2 regions of the Curtobacterium sp. 22159 genome follow, and region 2 is predicted to be linked to the other one. Evidence: predicted binding sites of a transcription regulator. Region 2 holds the regulator's gene; the other holds the start of a gene.
The links. The regulator HrcA, encoded in region 2, represses chaperone genes, less so after heat shock. The targets are predictions, from matches to a motif close to TTNGCACTCGNNNNNNNCGAGTGCNAA.
Positions count from the first base shown of each region.

Region 1 (9,238 bases), on a different contig from region 2:
CCGTCACGAACCGCACAAAACTACACACCGGGTGGTTTCTGGGGTAGCGTCGTTCTCGACCTCGCCGCGGAGCCTCCCTCCTCGACGGGCCGCGACACCCAGACAGGACCGAAGGAGCCTCTGCAATGCCCACCACCTCTGTGCAGCTCTACTCGCTGCGCGACGCCATCGCCGAAGACCTCGACAAGGCCATCGCCCGGGTGCGCGAGATCGGCTACGAGAACGTCGAGCCGTACGCGTTCGTCGAGCGCGCCGCAGACCTCGAGAAGGCCTTCGCCGACACCGGCCTGGCCGCACCGTCCGGGCACGTCGCCGTGATCGACGCCGAGGACACCGCCCCGATCTGGGACGCCGCGGAGCGCCTCGGCATCACCACCGTCATCGACCCGTTCATCCCGACGGACCGCTGGCAGACCGCCGACGACGTGGCGAAGATCGCCGAGCGGGTGAACGTCCTCACCGCCGAGGCCGCCGCTCGTGGCCTGCGGTTCGGCTACCACAACCACCAGTGGGAGTTCACGAACAAGGTCGACGGGAAGACCGTCTACGAGCTCTTCGTCTCGCAGCTCTCGCCGGAGACCGTCCTCGAGGTCGACACCTTCTGGGCGACCGTCGGCGGCGCCGATGCCCCCGCCGTGCTGCGCAGCCTCGGCGACCGCGTCGTCGCGATCCACGTCAAGGACGGCAAGGTCGACGGTGACATCCGCACCGCGCTGCCCTCGTCCGAGAGCGCGCTCATCGTGCCCGAGGCGCTCCAGCGTGCGTTCGAGAACCAGACCCCGGCCGGCCAGGGCGACGTGGACGTCCCCGCGATCCTCGCCGCCGCACCGCAGGCCATCCGCGTCGTCGAGTTCGACGCGTACAAGGGTGACGTCTTCGAGGGCATCGCCGAGTCGCTCGCGTGGCTCCGGGACAACGACAAGTGACCCGTGTCGGGATCGGCATCATCGGTGCCGGCAACATCTCCACGCAGTACCTCGAGAACCTGACGAAGTTCGCCGATGTCGAGGTCCGCTTCGTCGCCGACGTGCTGCTCGACCGCGCCGCTGCCCAGGCGGCGGAGTACGGCGTCGGCGCATCGGGCACGGTCGAGGAGCTCCTCGCCCGTGACGACGTCTCGATCGTGATCAACCTGACGATCCCCGCCGCGCACGCCGAGGTCGACCAGCAGATCATCGACGCCGGGAAGCACGTCTGGAGCGAGAAGCCGATCGCGACCGACCACGATTCGGCAGCCGCGGTCCTGGCGTCCGCGAAGGCCAAGGGGCTCCGCGTCGCGACCGCGCCGGACACCGTGCTCGGTGCGGGCATCCAGACCGCGCTCCGCGCCATCGCCCGCGGTGACATCGGCGAGCCGCTCACCGCCACGACGCTGTTCCACGTCCCCGGACCCGAGGCGTGGCACCCGAACCCGGACTTCCTGTTCGCCACCGGCGCCGGCCCCCTGTTCGACATGGGCCCGTACTACGTGACGACGCTCGTGCACGCCTTCGGCACCGCCTCGCGCGTGCAGGCCGTGTCGTCGAAGTCCCTCGACCGCCGCACCATCGCCTCCGGCCCCCGGGCCGGCGAGACGTTCCCGGTCGAGGTGCCCACGCACCACGCGGCCCTGATCGAGTTCGCCGGCGGCCAGTCGGCGCAGTCGACGTTCTCGTTCCAGCACGCCCTGCCGCGCATGGGCTTCGTCGAGATCAACGGCACGCTCGGCACGATCTCGCTGCCGGACCCGAACACGTTCGAGGGCGCCTCCCGGCTCTGGCGGTACGGCCAGGAGGAGCCCGAGACGCTCGAGGCGGTCGGCTCCACCTGGGGCCGGGGCACGGGCGTCGTCGAGCTCGCCCGGGCCATCGCCGAGGACCGGCCGGAACGCGCCTCGGGTGCGGTCGCGCTGCACGTCCTCGACGTGCTCCTGGGGATCCGCGACGCGGCGGAGTCGGGGTCCGCGGTGGACATCACGTCGACGGTGGACGCGATCCCGCCGCTGCCGGAGGACTTCGATCCGTCGGCCGCGGTGCTCACGGCGTAGTCCCTCACTTCGTGGGAGGGCCGGTCCCGTCGGGGCCGGCCCTTCCACGTGCACGAGCCAGGAGGCGCGGCTCACCTCCGCCACGACGGCCCGGGTCAGCAGCCGCGGAGCGACCGCTCGTTCTGCTCTTCGAGGAGCCGGACACCGAGCAGTTCACCGAGCGCCGGCCCGAAGTGCGCGAGGGCGTCCTCGTGCTGTCGGAGGGACGTGTCGAGCACCGGCGTGCGGAGGTCACCCGCAGCAGCCCGGAGGTTCCGGAGCTCCGTGACGACACCGTCGATGCCGAAGGTCTCGAGGTCGTCGCCGCCGAGGTACCGGCCGAAGTGGTCGTCGGAGAAAGCACTCGCCCCGGCCGTCCCGGACAGGAGTTCCTGCATCCGCCCGGGTTCGATCCCCGCAGCCTGTGCGACGAGGAGCGCTTCGCCGGTGGCGACGGCGGAGGCGAACCAGAGCGCGTTCACGAGCAGCTTCACCGTCTGCGTCGCGGGCGCGTCCTCGCCGACGACACGGATCCCACCCGGGCGGGCGAGCGTCTCGAGCACGGGACGCGCAGCGACGAGCGCCTCCGGCGGGCCACCGGCGAAGAACTGCAGCCGGCCGTGCAGGGCGTCGTCGGGCGATCCCCCGATCGGCGCCGAGAGCAGCAGCACCCCCTGCGCGGCGGCACGCTCCGCGAGGGCCCGTGTCGTGTCGGGGGCTCCCGAGGTCAGGTCGACCCAGACCGTTCCGGGCCCGGCAGCGGCGAGCACCTCCCCCGTCAGTGCGTCGCGCACGACGTCGCCGTCGGGCAGGACGGTGAGCACGACGTCGGCCCACCGCACCAGCTCGACGAGGTCGCCACACCACCGGCCTCCCGCCCGGGTGACCTCCGAGTCGCGCCCGGGGTCCAGGTCGTGCGCCGCGACCGTCCACCCGGTACCGAGGAGTCGGCGCAGGACCGCGGAGCCCATGCGGCCGACACCGACGATCCCGATCCGCGGACGGACCATGCCGTCCGGTGCTGGCTCCGTGCTCATGCCTGGAGTGTGGCAGACCGCTGACGGTGGCGGGGTCAGCGGCCGGGAGGGACGATCTGCTCGAGCAGGCGGAGCACCCGCTCGCCGTCGACGGCGTCCGGGTCGAGCAGCCACTGCACCTGCAAGCCGTCGGACGCGGCGATGCTGAGGCTCGCGAGGTCGGCGGGGTCGAGGTCCGCCCGGATCCGTCCGGCGGCCTGGTCCGCCTCGATCAGCGTCGCGAGGTCCGCTCGGAGTCGGGTGAACCGCTCGCGCATGAACTCCCGCGTGGCCGGGTGCCCCTCCTGCACCGCGTCGGCCGCGAGCGTCGTGTAGAGCTGCACGAGCCCTGGGACCGCCCGGTTCCGGGAGGCGCTCTCCCGCATGTCCCCGATGGCCGACTTCATGCGGTCCGGAGCGCTCTGTTCCCGCACCTCGTGCTCGCGGTAGACGGCGAGCAGCAGTTCGTCACGACTCGGGAAGTAGTGCCTGAGCGCGGCGTGGGTGATGCCGAGCGCCTCCGCGACCGATCGGAGCGAGGACGCGTCCACCCCCTGGTCGGCGACCATCCGGATCATCTCGTCCAGGATCTGCGCCCGACGCTCGGCACCCTTCCGGTACCCACCGCGTCGCGGTGCGGCCGCTTCGTCGTCGGCAGGCTGCGTCATCCCCCCAACTTACCGCTGGAAGGTTTTTTCCGGGAGGCGCGGCTCGACCCCGCCACCCGGCCGTCGGATCAGGAGTCGTACGGCTCCGCGATCCCGTCCGGATCGACCGTGTACTCGTCGACCGGCACGGGCGCACCGTCCGCGAGCGCCTCGGTGATCTGCGACAGACAACGTGCGAGGACGTCGTTCTCCTCGGTGGAGAGGTGGTCCATCACCTCGACCACGGCCTCGTGGAAGCGGGCGTACGACGCGTCGATCTTCTCCGCTGCCTGCACCGTGGGCTCGAGCACCTGGGCCCGGCGGTCGGTCGGGTGCGGGGCGCGGACGAAGTCGCCCTTGTCCACGAGTCCGTCGACGATCTTCGTCACGGACGCGTTGGACACGTTGAGCATCACGGCGAGGTCCTTCGGCCCCATCGGACGTCCGTCACGGTGCGCCTGGAGCATGTACCGGACGGCGAGGAACTCGTTCTTGGTGAGGCCGCTCTCGGACCGGGCCTGCTCGAGCTGCTGTTCCTCGGCGTGCTGCAGCCGGAGGAGCGCGTCGACGGCGCTCTTCGCGGCACGCGACCGGGGCTCCCGGGCGTAGAGGTGCATGTGCTCACGGCGGACGACGGTCAGCGGCATCTGGTCAGGTGTTCTCTCTGCCTGGAGGTCGGGGTCGGGTGGGCCGGACCCTACGCTGCGGGTGCGGTGAAGAAGTCCGCGTAGGACGGCTCGGCGCGGCTCGACAGCAGCGACGGGTCCTGGATGCGGCGCTCGACGTACGCGTCGATCACGGCGGGGTCGGTCAGGCCGACGCGGGTGTGCGTCCCGCCGAGGCGTGCTTGTCGCGGCATCCCGGTGTACGTGCTGTGCATTTCGATACCGCCTTCCTGCTTCCTTGCTGTCCCCTGCGGACGATCAGAAGACTTTCACGAACTGAACGATCAGCGCAACGAACTATTCGTGTTCTGTACGGTTCGCGCATCGAACAGTTCGAGCACGTGAACTACTTCCGTGTAATTCACCCCGGCGCCGGCGGCTCAGTGACCGGCGCCTCCACCGGTGACCGCCGCGACCAGCCCTGGGAACCGGGCGTCGAGTTCGTCGCGCCGGAGCTGGATGGCGTGCGAACGGCCATCGACGATCGTCCGGGTCAGTCCGGCCTCGCGGAGGATCCGGAAGTGGTGCGACATCGTCGCCTTCGTGACGTCTACGTCCCACAGCTCGACGGCCTTCGGTCGAGGCTTCCCGTCGGCGAGGATCTGCACGATGCGGAGCCGCGTCGGGTCGGCGAGCGCGCGCATCACGTCGACGAGCTGCACCTCGTCCATCGACGGCACGGGGTAGTCGGGCACACGTCCTCCGAAAAACAGTTCGACAATCATCGAACGGAGGACGTACGCTGACCGTATGACATCCGTCGAACCATCGTACGACTCCGGCTCGGCCACCGTCCGGCTGAGCGTGCTCGCGGCCGGACTCTTCGTCGTGGGCACCAACGCCTTCGTCATCGCCGGCGTCCTGCCCGACATCGCCCGCTCGCTCGGGGCGCCCCAGTCCCAGGTCAGCCTGTCCATCACCCTCTACGCCGTCATCGTCGCCCTCGGGTCCCCCGCGGTCTCGATCCTGCTCGCCCGCGTCGACCGCGCACACCTGATGGCGGCCGGCCTCGTGCTGATCGGGGTCGGCACCGGCGTCGCGGCCGCCGCGTCCGGCGTCGGCGTGTTCGACGTCGGTCGAGCGCTGGCAGCCGTCGGCGGCGCCGCACTCGTCCCGACGGCCACCGCCGCGGCGCCGACCATGGTGCCGGCGGAGCGACGCGGCCGCGCGATCGGCACGGTCGCGCTCGGGTTCACGTTCGCCACGGCCGTCGGTTCACCGGCAGGCACGGCCCTCGCCGGCGTCGGCGGATGGCGGCTCCCGCTGGCCGTCCTGGCGGTGGGCGCCTTCGCGGTGGCCGCGGCGATCCTCGTGCTCGTGCGCAACGTCCCGAGCGGTACCGCGGTCGGGATGACCGAGCGGCTCGGCGTCCTCCGGCGTCCCGGCGTCGGCGCGGCCCTCGTCGGATCGGTGCTCCTGACGACCGCGTTCAACCTCGTGTACCTGTTCAGCGCTGCGGTCACGTCGCGGGCGGTCGGCTCCGACACGGGCATGCTCGCCGTCCTGCTCCTCGTCTACGGAGCGGGCGGCGTCGTGGGGAACCTCGTCGCCGGCCGCCTGGTGGACCGGCTCGGGACCACGCGCGTGCTCGTGGGGACGCTGACGGCGCAGGCGGTCGTGCTCGCCGTGCTCTCCGCCACGGACGGCACCCCGATCGGTGCCGCCCTGACGTACTTCGCCGTCGGCGTCGTGGCGTTCGCGGCGGTCGTGCCGCTGCAGCACCTCCTCGTGGAGCTCCGCCCCGAGGCAGCCGGGATCTCGTTGTCCTGGTACTCCACGGCCATGTACGTCGGGATCGCCCTCGCGCCGCTGATCGGTTCCGCCGCCTTGTCGTCCGGTCCGTCGGGTGGCCCGGTGGTCGTCCCGGTCGCCGGCGCGGTCCTGACGGTCGGGTCCGTACTCGCGGTCCTCGTCGGCGTCCGCACCGCTGCGACCCCTCGCATACGGCGGTCGAACTGATCGCCGGAAGAAGAAAACTCGGCCCCAGAGGGGCCGAGCGGTATGAGTACACGCTACCAGCCGCGGGGTCTCCGGATGTGGTCGATCTGCTCTGGTAGCTGCGCTGCACGGAGGTCCGTCGCGTTGAGCCGGTACCACCAGTGACCTCCGACCCCGTCGCCGGGATCGCCGCTCAGCTTCCCCGCCGGGTACCCCGGCGTCGGATTCACGAGTCCGAGCGGCACGTGCCCCCGAGCGAACCGGATCGGGAACTCGAGGTCGCTGTCGTTGCTCATGACGATCGCTGCGTCAACACGTCCCGTCAGGACGTCGATGAGCAGGTGCGAAGCGACGTTCACGTCTGACCCCTTCTCCTCGCGACGTGCCACCGAAGCCATGAAGGTCGCCCCGGGCACGTCGACGCCCTCGTCGTCACGGACCTGGAGCGGCCAGCTCGCGCGCGCGAGTTGCGGGCGTCCCCGCCGGTCCGGTGTCGCCAAGGGTGCGGTCGCGACGCGAGACACGTACTGGCCCATGGCGGCCTCGTCGACGGCCCCGTGCCGGTGCAGTGCGCGGAGGTAGGTGTCCTGGTCTCGCTGTCCGCCCACGTTGTCCGCACCGTTCACCCGCGCCGTGCAGTACACCACGCGTTCGACTTCGGGGTCGTCGACCCAGCAGGCACCCGGCCCGGCGAGTACGCGCTCGGACAGTGCGCGGAGGTCCAACCATCGCCAGCCTGGAGTGGACCGCCCGCAGATGCTGCGTGCTCCGTAGTAGAGATTGAACCCGTCGATGTAGACCCCGACCCGCATGGCCAGACCGTAGCGGCGCCAGAGCGCGGGCCGTCCCTTTGATGCGTCGCTGTCAGAACCGACTCCGTCCCCACCCACTGGGGAGGACTGACCGCCGTCGCCCGAGCCCGGTTCCGAGCGGATTCCGAGCGATCTTTTGGCACTCCTGAGGGTCGAGTGCTAAAACGAAGACAGTTGAGTCGAGGGGACTCAATGACAGACACGAAGGAGTTGATTCCGATGACGATGAACTTCGACCCGTTCCGCGAGCTGGACCGTCTCGCCGGCTCCCTGCTCGGCTCCGCCGGACCCCGTTCGATGCCGATGGACCTGTACCGCACCGGCGACCACTACGTCCTCGACGTCGACCTGCCGGGCATCGACCCGGGCTCGGTCGACATCGACGTGGACGGCTCGGTCCTGACCATCCGGGCGGAGCGCACCCTCGGCGCCCCCGAGGGCTCGCAGTGGATCACGCGTGAGCGGCAGCCCGGCACGTTCGTCCGGCAGCTCACGCTCGGCGACGGGCTCGACGCCGAGCGCATCACGGCCGGCTACGACAACGGCGTGCTCAGCATCACCATCCCGGTCAAGGAGTCCGCGAAGCCGCGGAAGATCGCGGTCTCGGTGAACGGCGGCCAGGAGCAGCTGGCGGTCGGCGCGGGCAACGGCGGGGACTAGGAGCTCGCCGTTGTTCGAGATCCTCAACGCCCTCGCAGCGGTCATCGCCGTGACGGTCGCGCTCACCCTGACGAGCCTCGACCGGCAGATCGCGATGCTCCTCGGGCTCACCGGCGGGTTGACGGGGACGTTCCTCGCGTGGGTCACCGTGCCCGGCGCGTGGGAGCACTCGCTCGCCCTGCCGTGGGTGTCGAGCGTCGTCGGCACCATCGCGGTGGTCGCAGGGTGGAGCGCGGTGCGGGCGTACTCCGGGTTGTTCCACGTGGACCACCAGGAGCCGGACCGTGACCCGTCGGACGACGATCGCGAACTCGTCGGGTCCGGGCGCTGACGCCCAGCGGTACCCACACCGGAGACACACACGACGGCGGGCGGCCGGACCGAGGTCCGACCGCCCGCCGTCGTCGTGCGGTCACTCCTTGTTGAGCTTGTCCTGCACCACGCCCGCGGTCTTCTCGACGATGTTCGGCAGCTCGGTGGTGCCGTAGAAGCGCGAGTCCGGGTGGGTGGGCGGCGGCATCGGCACCGAGGTGGTGGGGCCGTCGTGGTACGAGTACTCGCCCTTGCCGTCGAACGAGGGGCCGCTCGCCCAGGGGCCGTTGCCGGCCTCCGCGCCGTCGGAGAAGTTGAGGTACTGGTACGCGACCTCGTTCGCCTGCTTCGACTCCGGGAACTTGTTCGGCACCGGGAAGTCCTCGATCCCCGCCTCGCGGAGTTCGGCAGCCGCCGACGCCCACATGTTCTGGTGCATGGTGTCACGGGCGATGAGGAAGCCGAGCAGGTCCCGCACGCCGTGGTCGTCCGTCATGTGGTAGAGCCGCGCAGCCTGGACACGTCCCTGCATCTCGGCGTTCTCGTTCGCCGTGAAGTCGGCGAGCAGGTTGCCGCTGGCGGTGATGTACGAGCCCTGCCAGGGGTTCCCGTTGCTGTCGACGGGTCGCGCTCCGGCGCCGGCGACGATGGCGTGCTGCACGTCCGTTCCGCCGACGATGGCCGCGACCGTGGGGTCGTCCTGCACCGCGTCCTCGGTGATGCCGAGCGGCGACTTCTCGAGCAGCTGCGCGATCATCGTCGCGAGCATCTCGACGTGCCCCATCTCCTCGGCGCCGATGCCGAAGACGAGGTCGCGGTACTTGCCGGGCATGTGCATGTTCCACGCCTGGAACTGGTACTGCAAGGCGACGGAGATCTCACCGTACTGACCGCCGAGCACCTCCTGCAGCTTCCGCGCGTAGACGGCGTCGGGCTTGTCGGGCGTGGACTTGAACTGGAGCTCTTGCTTGTGGAAGTACAAATCGTTCTCCTGTTTCGGTTCGGTCGTTCGGTCAGAGGATCGGGGTGCCGCCGGTCACGGCGACGCGCGCCCCGGAGACGTAGCTGCCGTCGTCGCTGGCGAGCAGGACGTAGACGGGAGCGAGTTCCGCCGGCTGCCCGGGGCGTCCGAGCGGCGACTGCTTGCCGAACTGCTCGACCTCCTCCGGCGGCATGGTGGACG
Region 1 is NZ_JBQEPN010000009.1:105,854-115,091, reverse strand. It holds gene ACTJKO_RS11970 (sugar phosphate isomerase/epimerase family protein) at 126-926, shown strand; gene ACTJKO_RS11965 (Gfo/Idh/MocA family protein) at 923-2,026, shown strand; gene ACTJKO_RS11960 (NAD(P)-dependent oxidoreductase) at 2,122-3,042, opposite strand; gene ACTJKO_RS11955 (TetR/AcrR family transcriptional regulator) at 3,078-3,689, opposite strand; gene ACTJKO_RS11950 (MarR family winged helix-turn-helix transcriptional regulator) at 3,758-4,315, opposite strand; gene ACTJKO_RS11945 (hypothetical protein) at 4,366-4,548, opposite strand; gene ACTJKO_RS11940 (ArsR/SmtB family transcription factor) at 4,714-5,028, opposite strand; gene ACTJKO_RS11935 (MFS transporter) at 5,084-6,292, shown strand; gene ACTJKO_RS11930 (NYN domain-containing protein) at 6,346-7,083, opposite strand; gene ACTJKO_RS11925 (Hsp20/alpha crystallin family protein) at 7,303-7,743, shown strand; gene ACTJKO_RS11920 (hypothetical protein) at 7,754-8,074, shown strand; gene ACTJKO_RS11915 (manganese catalase family protein) at 8,156-9,037, opposite strand; gene ACTJKO_RS11910 (SDR family oxidoreductase) at 9,069-9,238, opposite strand, start outside.
Region 1: a site for HrcA is predicted at 7,220-7,246, ahead of ACTJKO_RS11925 (Hsp20/alpha crystallin family protein). Genes of this name have one in related genera too.

Region 2 (9,238 bases):
CTGTCGGACGCCGCCCTGGTCTACGAGCCGGAGACCTCCGTCGCGCTCGGGTTCGGGTTCCGCTGCGGGTTCCTCGGCCTGCTCCACCTCGAGATCATCACCGAGCGGCTCTCGCGCGAGTTCGGGCTCGACCTCATCACCACCGCCCCGAGCGTGATCTACGACGTCACCACCGAGGACGGCGCCACGGTCGAGGTGACGAACCCGTCCGAGTTCCCGTCCGGCCGCATCGTCGAGGTCCGTGAGCCGATGGTGCGCGCGGCGATCCTCGCGCCGAAGGACTACGTCGGCGCCATCATGGAGCTCTGCCAGTCGCGTCGCGGTTCGCTGCTCGGCATGGAGTACCTCGGCGAGGACCGCGTCGAGCTGCGCTACCAGATCCCGCTCGGCGAGATCGTCTTCGACTTCTTCGACCAGCTGAAGAGCAAGACGCAGGGGTACGCCTCGCTCGACTACGAACCCTCGGGCGACCAGGCGGCCGACCTCGTGAAGGTCGACATCCTCCTGCAGGGCGACCAGGTCGACGCGTTCAGCGCGATCGTGCACCGCGACAAGGCCTACGCGTACGGCACGATGATGGCCGAGCGCCTCCGGAAGCTCATCCCGCGGCAGCAGTTCGAGGTCCCGATCCAGGCGGCCATCGGCGCGCGCATCATCGCGCGCGAGAACATCCGCGCGATGCGCAAGGACGTCCTCGCGAAGTGCTACGGCGGTGACATCACCCGCAAGCGCAAGCTCCTCGAGAAGCAGAAGGAGGGCAAGAAGCGCATGAAGATGGTCGGTCGCGTCGAGGTCCCGCAGGAAGCCTTCATCGCTGCGCTCTCCGGTGACGTCGAAGAGAAGAAGAAGTAGCGGTCAGCGCGTCGACCGGGCGCGCGCGGCCGCCAGGACGAGTGCCGGGAGGCTCGCCGCGGCCAGTCCTGCGAGCGCGGTCCGCAGGATGACGAGTCCGGTGGCCGCCTCGGCGTCGCGCTGCACCCCCGCGGCGGACCCGGCCACCACCGCCCCGACCACCATGGCCAGCGTCGCGGACGCGAGGACGTAGGGCAGGCCGGGCGCCCGGTGTCGGCGCACCGCGAGCACGAGCGTCGCTGCGAGGAGGAGCACCCCGGCGCCCGCAGCACACGCGGCGATCGCGGCGACGGCGTCGGCCGCGTCGAACGTGCCCGAGACCGCGGGCGGCACGGACCGGTACCGGACCGGCGCGCCGGTGCCGGCCGTCGCCCACGTGACGGCGGCGCGGGCCGTCGCGGCCAGCCCGAACGCGGCGACGGTGAGCACGGCGAACGCCGCCGTCGTGCGGTCGACGGTCTGCCGGAGTGCGGGGGTGGGGCGTGGCACGGACCAACGATAGGGGCGCGGCGGACGTGTGTCGGGCCTCCCGTTCGGGGTGCGCGGATCGTGGGCCCGGCCGACCGACGCTGGTTCGTGTCGTGCCGGACCCCACAAGTAGCATGGGCGCCATGAGCACCCGCGGCAGCTACCGGACCGCCCTGACGTACGGAGCCGTGGGTGCGACCCAGGCGCCGGACCTCATGACGTACCCGCCGGAGGGCTTCGTCCCGTCCGAGTCGCGCTCCCGGATCGGTCACGGCGACCAGCGCTTCGAGACCGCGGTCACGCAGGCGCTCACGTGGCAGATCCAGGAGCGCAGCGGCATCCGGGTGCACGTCGAGGACCAGCCCGACGACGACGAGGTGCGCTACAACCCGGTGACGTTCGACGACGCCGGTGTGCCGATCGCGCCGGCGTCGATCGGGACGCCCCGCGTCGAGAAGTTCGCGCCGGACGGCACGCCGCTGCTGACGGCGGGGACGACGGCGACGCTCACCATGCACGCGTTCGGGCAGACGGTGCAGGCGCCGGTCCGGGTCGTGTCGATCATCGACGAGACCGACCGCAAGGGGTTCGCGTACGGCACGCTCGAGGGGCACCCGCTCTCGGGCGAGGAGTCGTTCGTGGTCGAGCGGACGCCGGACGGGTCCGTGTGGCTGCAGATCCGGCAGTTCTCGCAGCCGTCCAGCCGGAAGTGGCGGTTCGTCGCACCGCTGCTGCGTCGGCAGCAGAAGGTGATGGCGGAGAAGTACCTGGCCGCCCTCCGCGGCGACTAAGCGCTGCGGAGGGGCGGCAGCGCCGCGATCGCGTCCTCGATGAGCTGTGCGTCGTCGACGCAGTTCCGCGCGACGGTCACCGCGCTGGTCGCCCGCAGCGCGGCGACGTCGTAGACGCCGGTCGCGACCGCGAGGAACGGGATGCCGACGGCGTCGGCGGCCTCGCCGTCGCGCGGGGTGTCCCCGACGATGATCGCCCGTGTGCCCGCGAGGGCCTCGGCGGCGCGCGCGGTCACCCCGGCCCGCTCGACCTCGGTGTCACCGAAGAACGAGTGCGCCCAGTCGAACGCGTCGACGTCGAACCCCGCACCCTGCAGCTTCACCCGGGCACGGTACGCGGAGTTGCCGGTCAGCAGTCCGTTGCGCCAGCCGAGTGCTGCGAACCGGGCGACGAGCGCCGCGGCCCCGGGCGCGGGAGTGCGGTGGTCGCCGGAGCGGTGGCGTTCCTCGGTGAGGTCGCGCAGGTGCCCGCTGACCGTCGGAATGAGGTCGTCGTCGAGGTCGTGCGCGCGGACGTGTTCGGCGATGAGGCCGGCGTCGGTCCGGCCGTGCTGGTGTCCGACCCGCAGCACCAGGTCCCGCCCGACCGCGCGTTCGAGCGCCAGGTGGTAGAGGTTGCCCGGCGACGAGGCGTTCATCACGAGGGTGCCGTCGATGTCCCAGAGCACGGTGGTGGGGACGCTGTGGTGCTCCATGCCTCCATCATGACGGACAATGGAGTCCATGCCGAGTGCTCTCCCGATCGCCGATCCCGCCCCCGCGGACGGGCTGATCTCGCCGGTGACAGGAGCGGGCGAGGTGCCGTTCGGCGTCTACGTGCACGTGCCGTTCTGCCGGGTCCGCTGCGGCTACTGCGACTTCAACACGTACACCGCGTCCGAGCTGCGCGGGGTGCGGCGTGACGACTACGCCGGGCACGCGGTCCGCGAGATCGCGTGGGCGGCGTCGGTGCTCGACCACTCCGGGGTGCCGCGGCGGCCGGTCTCGACCGTGTTCTTCGGCGGGGGCACCCCGACGATGCTCCCGGCATCGGATCTCGCGATGATCCTGCGCGCGATCGACGACACGTGGGGGATCGTGCCCGGTGCCGAGGTCACGACGGAGGCGAACCCCGACTCGGTCGACGAGACCTCGCTGGCGACCCTCCGCGACGGCGGGTTCACCCGCGTGAGCTACGGCATGCAGTCCGCGGTGCCGCACGTCCTCGCGACGCTGGACCGCACGCACGACCCCGAGCGGGTCCCGCTCGTCGTGGACCTCGCGAAGCAGCAGGGCCTGGACGTCTCGCTGGACCTCATCTACTCCACGCCGGGGGAGTCCCTCGACGACTGGCGCACGTCGCTCGACGCTGCCCTCGCTTGCGAGCCGGACCACGTGTCGGCGTACTCGCTCATCGTCGAGGAGGGCACGGCGATGGGCCGGCAGGTCGCCCGCGGCGAACTGCCCGCGCCGGACGACGACCTCGCCGCCGACATGTACGAGCTCGCGGACCAGGTGCTCGGTGACGCCGGGTACTCCTGGTACGAGGTCTCGAACTGGGCGCGCGGCGAGCAGCACGCCAGTCGGCACAACCTCTCCTACTGGAAGGGGCACGACTGGTGGGGGGTCGGCCCGGGCGCGCACTCGGCCGTCGCGGGCACCCGCTGGTGGAACGTGAAGCACCCGGCCGCCTACGCGAACCGGGTGCTGCAGGGGGAGTCGCCGGCCGCCGGCCGAGAGTCCCTCGACGACGAGACCCGCTACGTCGAACGCGTGCTGCTCGCGGCGAGGGTGCGTGGCGAGCTCGCGACCTCGGAGCTCCGCCAGGAGGCGCGGGGCCGGGTCGCCGGCCTCATCGCACGCGGACTCGTGGACGGGGCGGCCGCGGTGCGGGGGCGCATCGAGTTGACCCTGCAGGGGCGTCTGCTCGCCGACGCGGTCGTGCGCGAGCTGCTCGACTGAGCAGGCGGCCCGGCGGCTACTGCTTGATGAACTCGATCGAGAGCGGGTAGCGGTAGAACTGCCCGCGGTTCGCGGCGACGGCGGCCATGATCCCGAAGACCACGGTGAGGATGCCGATCACCGGGAGGAGCAGCGCGCCGATCAGGACGATGGTCAGCAAGCCCGCGACGACGTAGGCGATCCCCATCGTGATGTGGAAGTTGAGGGCCGCACGGGTGTGCTCGCGGATGAACTGCCCACGGTCGCGCAGCACGAGGTAGGCGACGAGCGGCGCCACGAAGTTGAAGAAGATGCCGCCGATGTGGGTGAGCGTGGCCCAGAGGCGCTGGTCCTCGGGGGTCATCGGCTGCGGCGGGGTGTACCCGGCGGGGTACTGCGGGCCGCCGGGCTGCTGTCCGTAGGTCATGCGGGCAGCGTATCGGCAGGCTGTGGAGAAGTCCCGGTCCGTCGGCGGTCGGGCGTAGGATCAGCAGTCGACACGTCCGAGTGCCAGAACGAGTGGAAGGGGTCCGGGTGGTCAGCGAACGCAGCGTCGAGGTCCTCAAGGCCATCGTGCGGGACTACGTCGCCTCCCGCGAACCGGTGGGCTCGAAGACGATCGTGGAGCGGCACGCCTTCGGGGTCAGCGCCGCGACGATCCGCAACGACATGGCGCAGCTCGAGGACGAACAGCTCATCGCGGCACCGCACACATCGTCCGGCCGGGTCCCCACCGACAAGGGGTACCGGGTGTTCGTCGACCACCTGGCCGGCGCGCGCCCGCTCTCGAGCGCACAGCGGCACGCCATCGAGACGTTCCTCGGGGCGCCGAACGACCTCGACGAGGTCCTCGGCCGCACGGTCCGGCTGCTCAGCCAGCTCACCAACCAGGTCGCGCTCGTGCAGTACCCGTCGATGGTCCGCGCCCGGGTGCAGCACATCGAGCTCGTGCGCCTCGGCGACAACCGGCTCATGGTGGTGCTCATCACGGACACCGCGCGGGTCGAGCAGCGGGTCGTCGAGACCGACGTGGTCCTCGACGAAGCGGGGCTCACCGAACTCCGGGCCGTGGTGAACGGTGCCACCGTCGGGCTCCTGCTGCAGGACGTCGCACCGGCGCTCCGGGCCGTCCCGCAGCAGATCCGCCCCGACGCCCAGCCGCTCGCCGGCGTGGTCGTGGCCACGCTCATCGAACAGCTCGCGGCGAACCGGCAGGACCGCCTCGTGATGGCCGGCGCGGCGAACCTCGCGAAGAGCGAACAGGACTTCTCCGGCGGCCTCTTCCCCGTGCTCGAGGCGATCGAGGAACAGGTCACCCTGCTCCGGCTGTTCGGCGAGATGCAGATCGACGACGGCGTCGCGGCCCGCATCGGTGTGGAGAACGCCGAGTACGGGCTCGACGCGACCAGCATCGTCGCCGGCGGCTACCTGGCCGGCGGCGAGGTCGCCCGGCTCGGGGTGCTCGGGCCGACCCGCATGGACTACGGCACGAACATGGCCGCCGTGCGCGCCGTCGCCCGGTACCTGTCCAAACTCCTGGGCGAACATTGATCCCGGCCCCGCACGCCTGAGCGGGTCGACCCGAGCGGGCGATCCGCGCCTCCAGGCCCACCGACGACCACCCGGACCACGGCGACCGCCGCTCCGGACCGACCGAACCGAAACCGACTGAGGGATACGTGGCAGACCACTACGACGTCCTCGGCGTCCAGCCGGACGCCTCCGATGCCGACATCAAGAAGGCGTACCGCCGTCTGGCGCGCGAACTGCACCCGGACGTGAACCCGAGCCCGGAAGCGGCAGAGCGCTTCAAGGAGGTGACGCACGCGTACGACGTGCTGAGCGACCCCGAACAGCGACGCCGGTACGACGCGGGCCCGCAGGCCGACAGCCCGTTCGGCGGCGCCGGCGGGTTCAGCGACATCTTCGACGCGTTCTTCGGCGGCGGGGGCGGTGGTGGCCGCGGCAACGGGCCCCGGAGCCGTGCCGAGCGCGGTCAGGACGCCCTGCTCCGGATCGACGTCGACCTCGACGAGGTCGTCTTCGGCACCCACAAGGACGTCGAGGTCGACACCGCCGTCCTGTGCGAGACGTGCGGCGGATCGTGCGCCGCGCCCGGCACCCACCCGCAGACGTGCGACATCTGCGGCGGCACCGGGCACATCCAGCGGCAGGTCCGGTCGCTGCTCGGCAACGTCGTGACCAGCGCACCGTGCGGCACCTGCCGCGGCTACGGAACGGTCATCCCGAACCCCTGCCCGACGTGCCAGGGGCAGGGACGCGTGCGTGCCCGGCGCACCGTGCCGGTCGACGTCCCCGCCGGCGTCGAGACCGGTCTGCGCCTGCAGATGCCCGGCCAGGGCGAGGTCGGACCGGCCGGCGGCCCCTCGGGCGACCTCTACCTCGAGATCCGGGTCCGTCACCACGACGTGTTCAGCCGCGACGGGGACGACCTCCTCGCCACGCTCGAGGTGCAGATGACCGATGCCATCCTGGGCACCACGGCGACGATCGACGGGCTCGACGGGCCCGTCGACCTCGAGATCCGCCCGGGCGTGCAGAGCGCGGACGTCCTCGTGATCAAGGACCGTGGCGTCACGAAGCTCCGCGGGAACGGTCGCGGTGACCTGCGGGTCGGCGTGCAGGTGGTGACGCCCACGAAGCTGTCGCACAAGGAACGCCAGCTCGTCGAACAGCTCGCGAAGTCGCACAAGGCCGCCAAGCCGCAGCTCGCCCGCTTCCAGCAGGGCATGTTCGGCAAGCTCCGCGACCGGTTCTTCAACTTCTGATGGCCTCGCTCTACCTCGTCGGGTCGCTCGACGGCGTCGCGGTCGGCGACACGGTCCCGCTCGACGGGGCGGAGGGGCGCCACGCGGTGTCCGTCGCCCGGGTCCGCGTGGGGGAGACCCTGCGGCTCGGCGACGGTCGGGGCACGGTGGTGACCGGCGCCGTCACGTCCCTCGGTCGAGACACGCTCACACTGTCGGTGTCGTCCGTGACCGTCGACGAACCACCGTCGCCCTCGCTCACCCTCGTGCAGGCGCTCGCGAAGGGCGGGCGCGACGAGATGGCGGTGCAGGCGGCGACGGAGATCGGCGTCGACCGCGTCGTCCCCTGGTCCGCGGCGCGCAGCGTCTCCCGGTGGGAGGGCGCGAAGGTCGACAAGGGCCGCGCGCGGTGGGCGTCGATCGCGCACGAGGCGTCGAAGCAGGCGATCCGCTCGCGGGTGCCCGTGGTCGACGAGCCCGTCACCACCGCCCAGCTGGCCGCCGCGGGAGCGGGTGGTCCGCGTGCCGTGCTCGTGCTGGACCCGGTCGGCGACGTGCGGTTGTCCGAGTGGGCACCGGCGGCCGACGTCGACGAGATCGTGCTCGTCGTCGGGCCCGAGGGCGGCATCGACCCGTCCGAGTTCGACCGGCTCGTCGCCGCGGGAGCGGTACGGGTGCGGCTCGGCGACACCGTGCTCCGGACCTCGACCGCGGGCCCGGCTGCGCTCGCGGTCCTCCAGACGCGCCTCGGACGCTGGTGACCAGCCGATCGGGAAGGCGGTGCGTCGGTGCCGCGTTCTACGATGGAGCAATGAGCACCAGCACGCCGAGCATCTTCTCCCGGATCATCGCGCGCGAGATCCCGGCCACCGTCGTCGCCGAGGACGACCGCGTGATCGCGATCGAGGACATCGCGCCGAAGGCGCCCGTCCACGTGCTCGTCATCCCCAAGACCGAGGAGTACGCGAACGTCACCGAGCTCGCCGCCGGCGACCCGGACCTCCTCGCCCACGTGGTCGCCACCGCGCAGCGCATCGCCGACGAGCGCGCCGGCGGCCAGTTCCGACTCGTCTTCAACACCGGCGAAGCCGCCGGTCAGACCGTGTTCCACGTGCACGCGCACGTACTCGCAGGTGAACTGCAGGAAGGCACCCTTGCCGGCTAACGAACCAGCTTCCTCCGCTCCCGAGACGACCGTCGACATCCAGGTCGACGGCATCGCGATGGTGCAGCTCCTCGGTCCGCAGGACCGGCTGCTGAAGACCGTCGAACGGCAGTACCCCGGCGTCCGTGTGCTCGTCCGCGGCAACGAGGTGTCACTGTCCGGACCGGAGCGCGACGTCAGCCGCGCGCACGCCCTCGTCGACGAACTCGTCGCGATGGTCAAGCGCGGCCAGGACATCGGCCCGTCCGACATCCCCGTCTCGGCACGCCTCCTCGACGAGGACCGCAAGCCGTCCGACACCTTCGGCACGCCGATCGTGTCGAGCCGCGGCAAGTCCGTCCGTCCGAAGACCGACGGGCAGCGCGCCTACGTCGACGCGATCGACGAGCACACCATCACGTTCGGCATCGGCCCGGCCGGTACCGGCAAGACGTACCTCGCCATGGCCAAGGCCGTGCAGGCACTCCAGCGGCGTGAGGTGAACCGCATCATCCTGACGCGCCCCGCGGTCGAGGCCGGCGAACGGCTCGGCTTCCTGCCCGGCACCCTCACCGACAAGATCGACCCCTACCTGCGACCGCTGTACGACGCCCTCAACGAGATGATGGACCCCGAGCTGGTCCCGAAGCTCCTGGCGGCCGGCACGGTCGAGGTCGCGCCCCTGGCCTACATGCGCGGCCGCACGCTCAACGACTCCTTCGTGATCCTCGACGAGGCGCAGAACACCACGCCCGAACAGATGAAGATGTTCCTGACGCGTCTGGGCTTCGGGTCGAAGATGGTCGTCACGGGCGACATCACGCAGGTCGACCTGCCCGGCAACCTGTCGGGCCTCCGGCTCGTGACCCGGATCCTCGACAAGGTCGACGACATCCACTTCGCCCGACTCGGCAGCGAAGACGTCGTGCGGCACACGCTCGTCGGTCGGATCGTCGACGCGTACACCGCGTACGACGAAGAACGCCTCGCCGAGCAGGCCGGCTACCGGCCGGGTGGTCGCGGGTCGGCTCCGACGCCGAACCCGGCGGGTGCCAACCGCGCAGAACGTCGTGGTCGCCCGCCCCAGGACCGCCGTTCCGCGCCCTGGCCCCACAACGATCCCCGAGGAGGGAACCGGTGAGCATCGAGCTCAACAACGAGTCCGGCGTCGAGGTCGACGAGGCAGCTATCCAGCGTCTCGCCGCCTTCGCGCTCGACGCGCTGCACGTCCACGCCGACGCGGAGCTCGCGATCGTGCTCGTGGACGAGGGGGCGATGGAGCAGCTGCACGTCCG
Region 2 is NZ_JBQEPN010000008.1:14,975-24,212, forward strand. It holds gene lepA (translation elongation factor 4) at 1-852, shown strand, start outside; gene ACTJKO_RS10615 (hypothetical protein) at 856-1,341, opposite strand; gene ACTJKO_RS10620 (DUF1990 family protein) at 1,464-2,111, shown strand; gene ACTJKO_RS10625 (HAD family hydrolase) at 2,108-2,806, opposite strand; gene hemW (radical SAM family heme chaperone HemW) at 2,835-4,052, shown strand; gene ACTJKO_RS10635 (DUF4870 domain-containing protein) at 4,069-4,458, opposite strand; gene hrcA (heat-inducible transcriptional repressor HrcA) at 4,566-5,582, shown strand; gene dnaJ (molecular chaperone DnaJ) at 5,711-6,820, shown strand; gene ACTJKO_RS10650 (16S rRNA (uracil(1498)-N(3))-methyltransferase) at 6,820-7,560, shown strand; gene ACTJKO_RS10655 (histidine triad nucleotide-binding protein) at 7,611-7,964, shown strand; gene ACTJKO_RS10660 (PhoH family protein) at 8,023-9,084, shown strand; gene ybeY (rRNA maturation RNase YbeY) at 9,081-9,238, shown strand, end outside.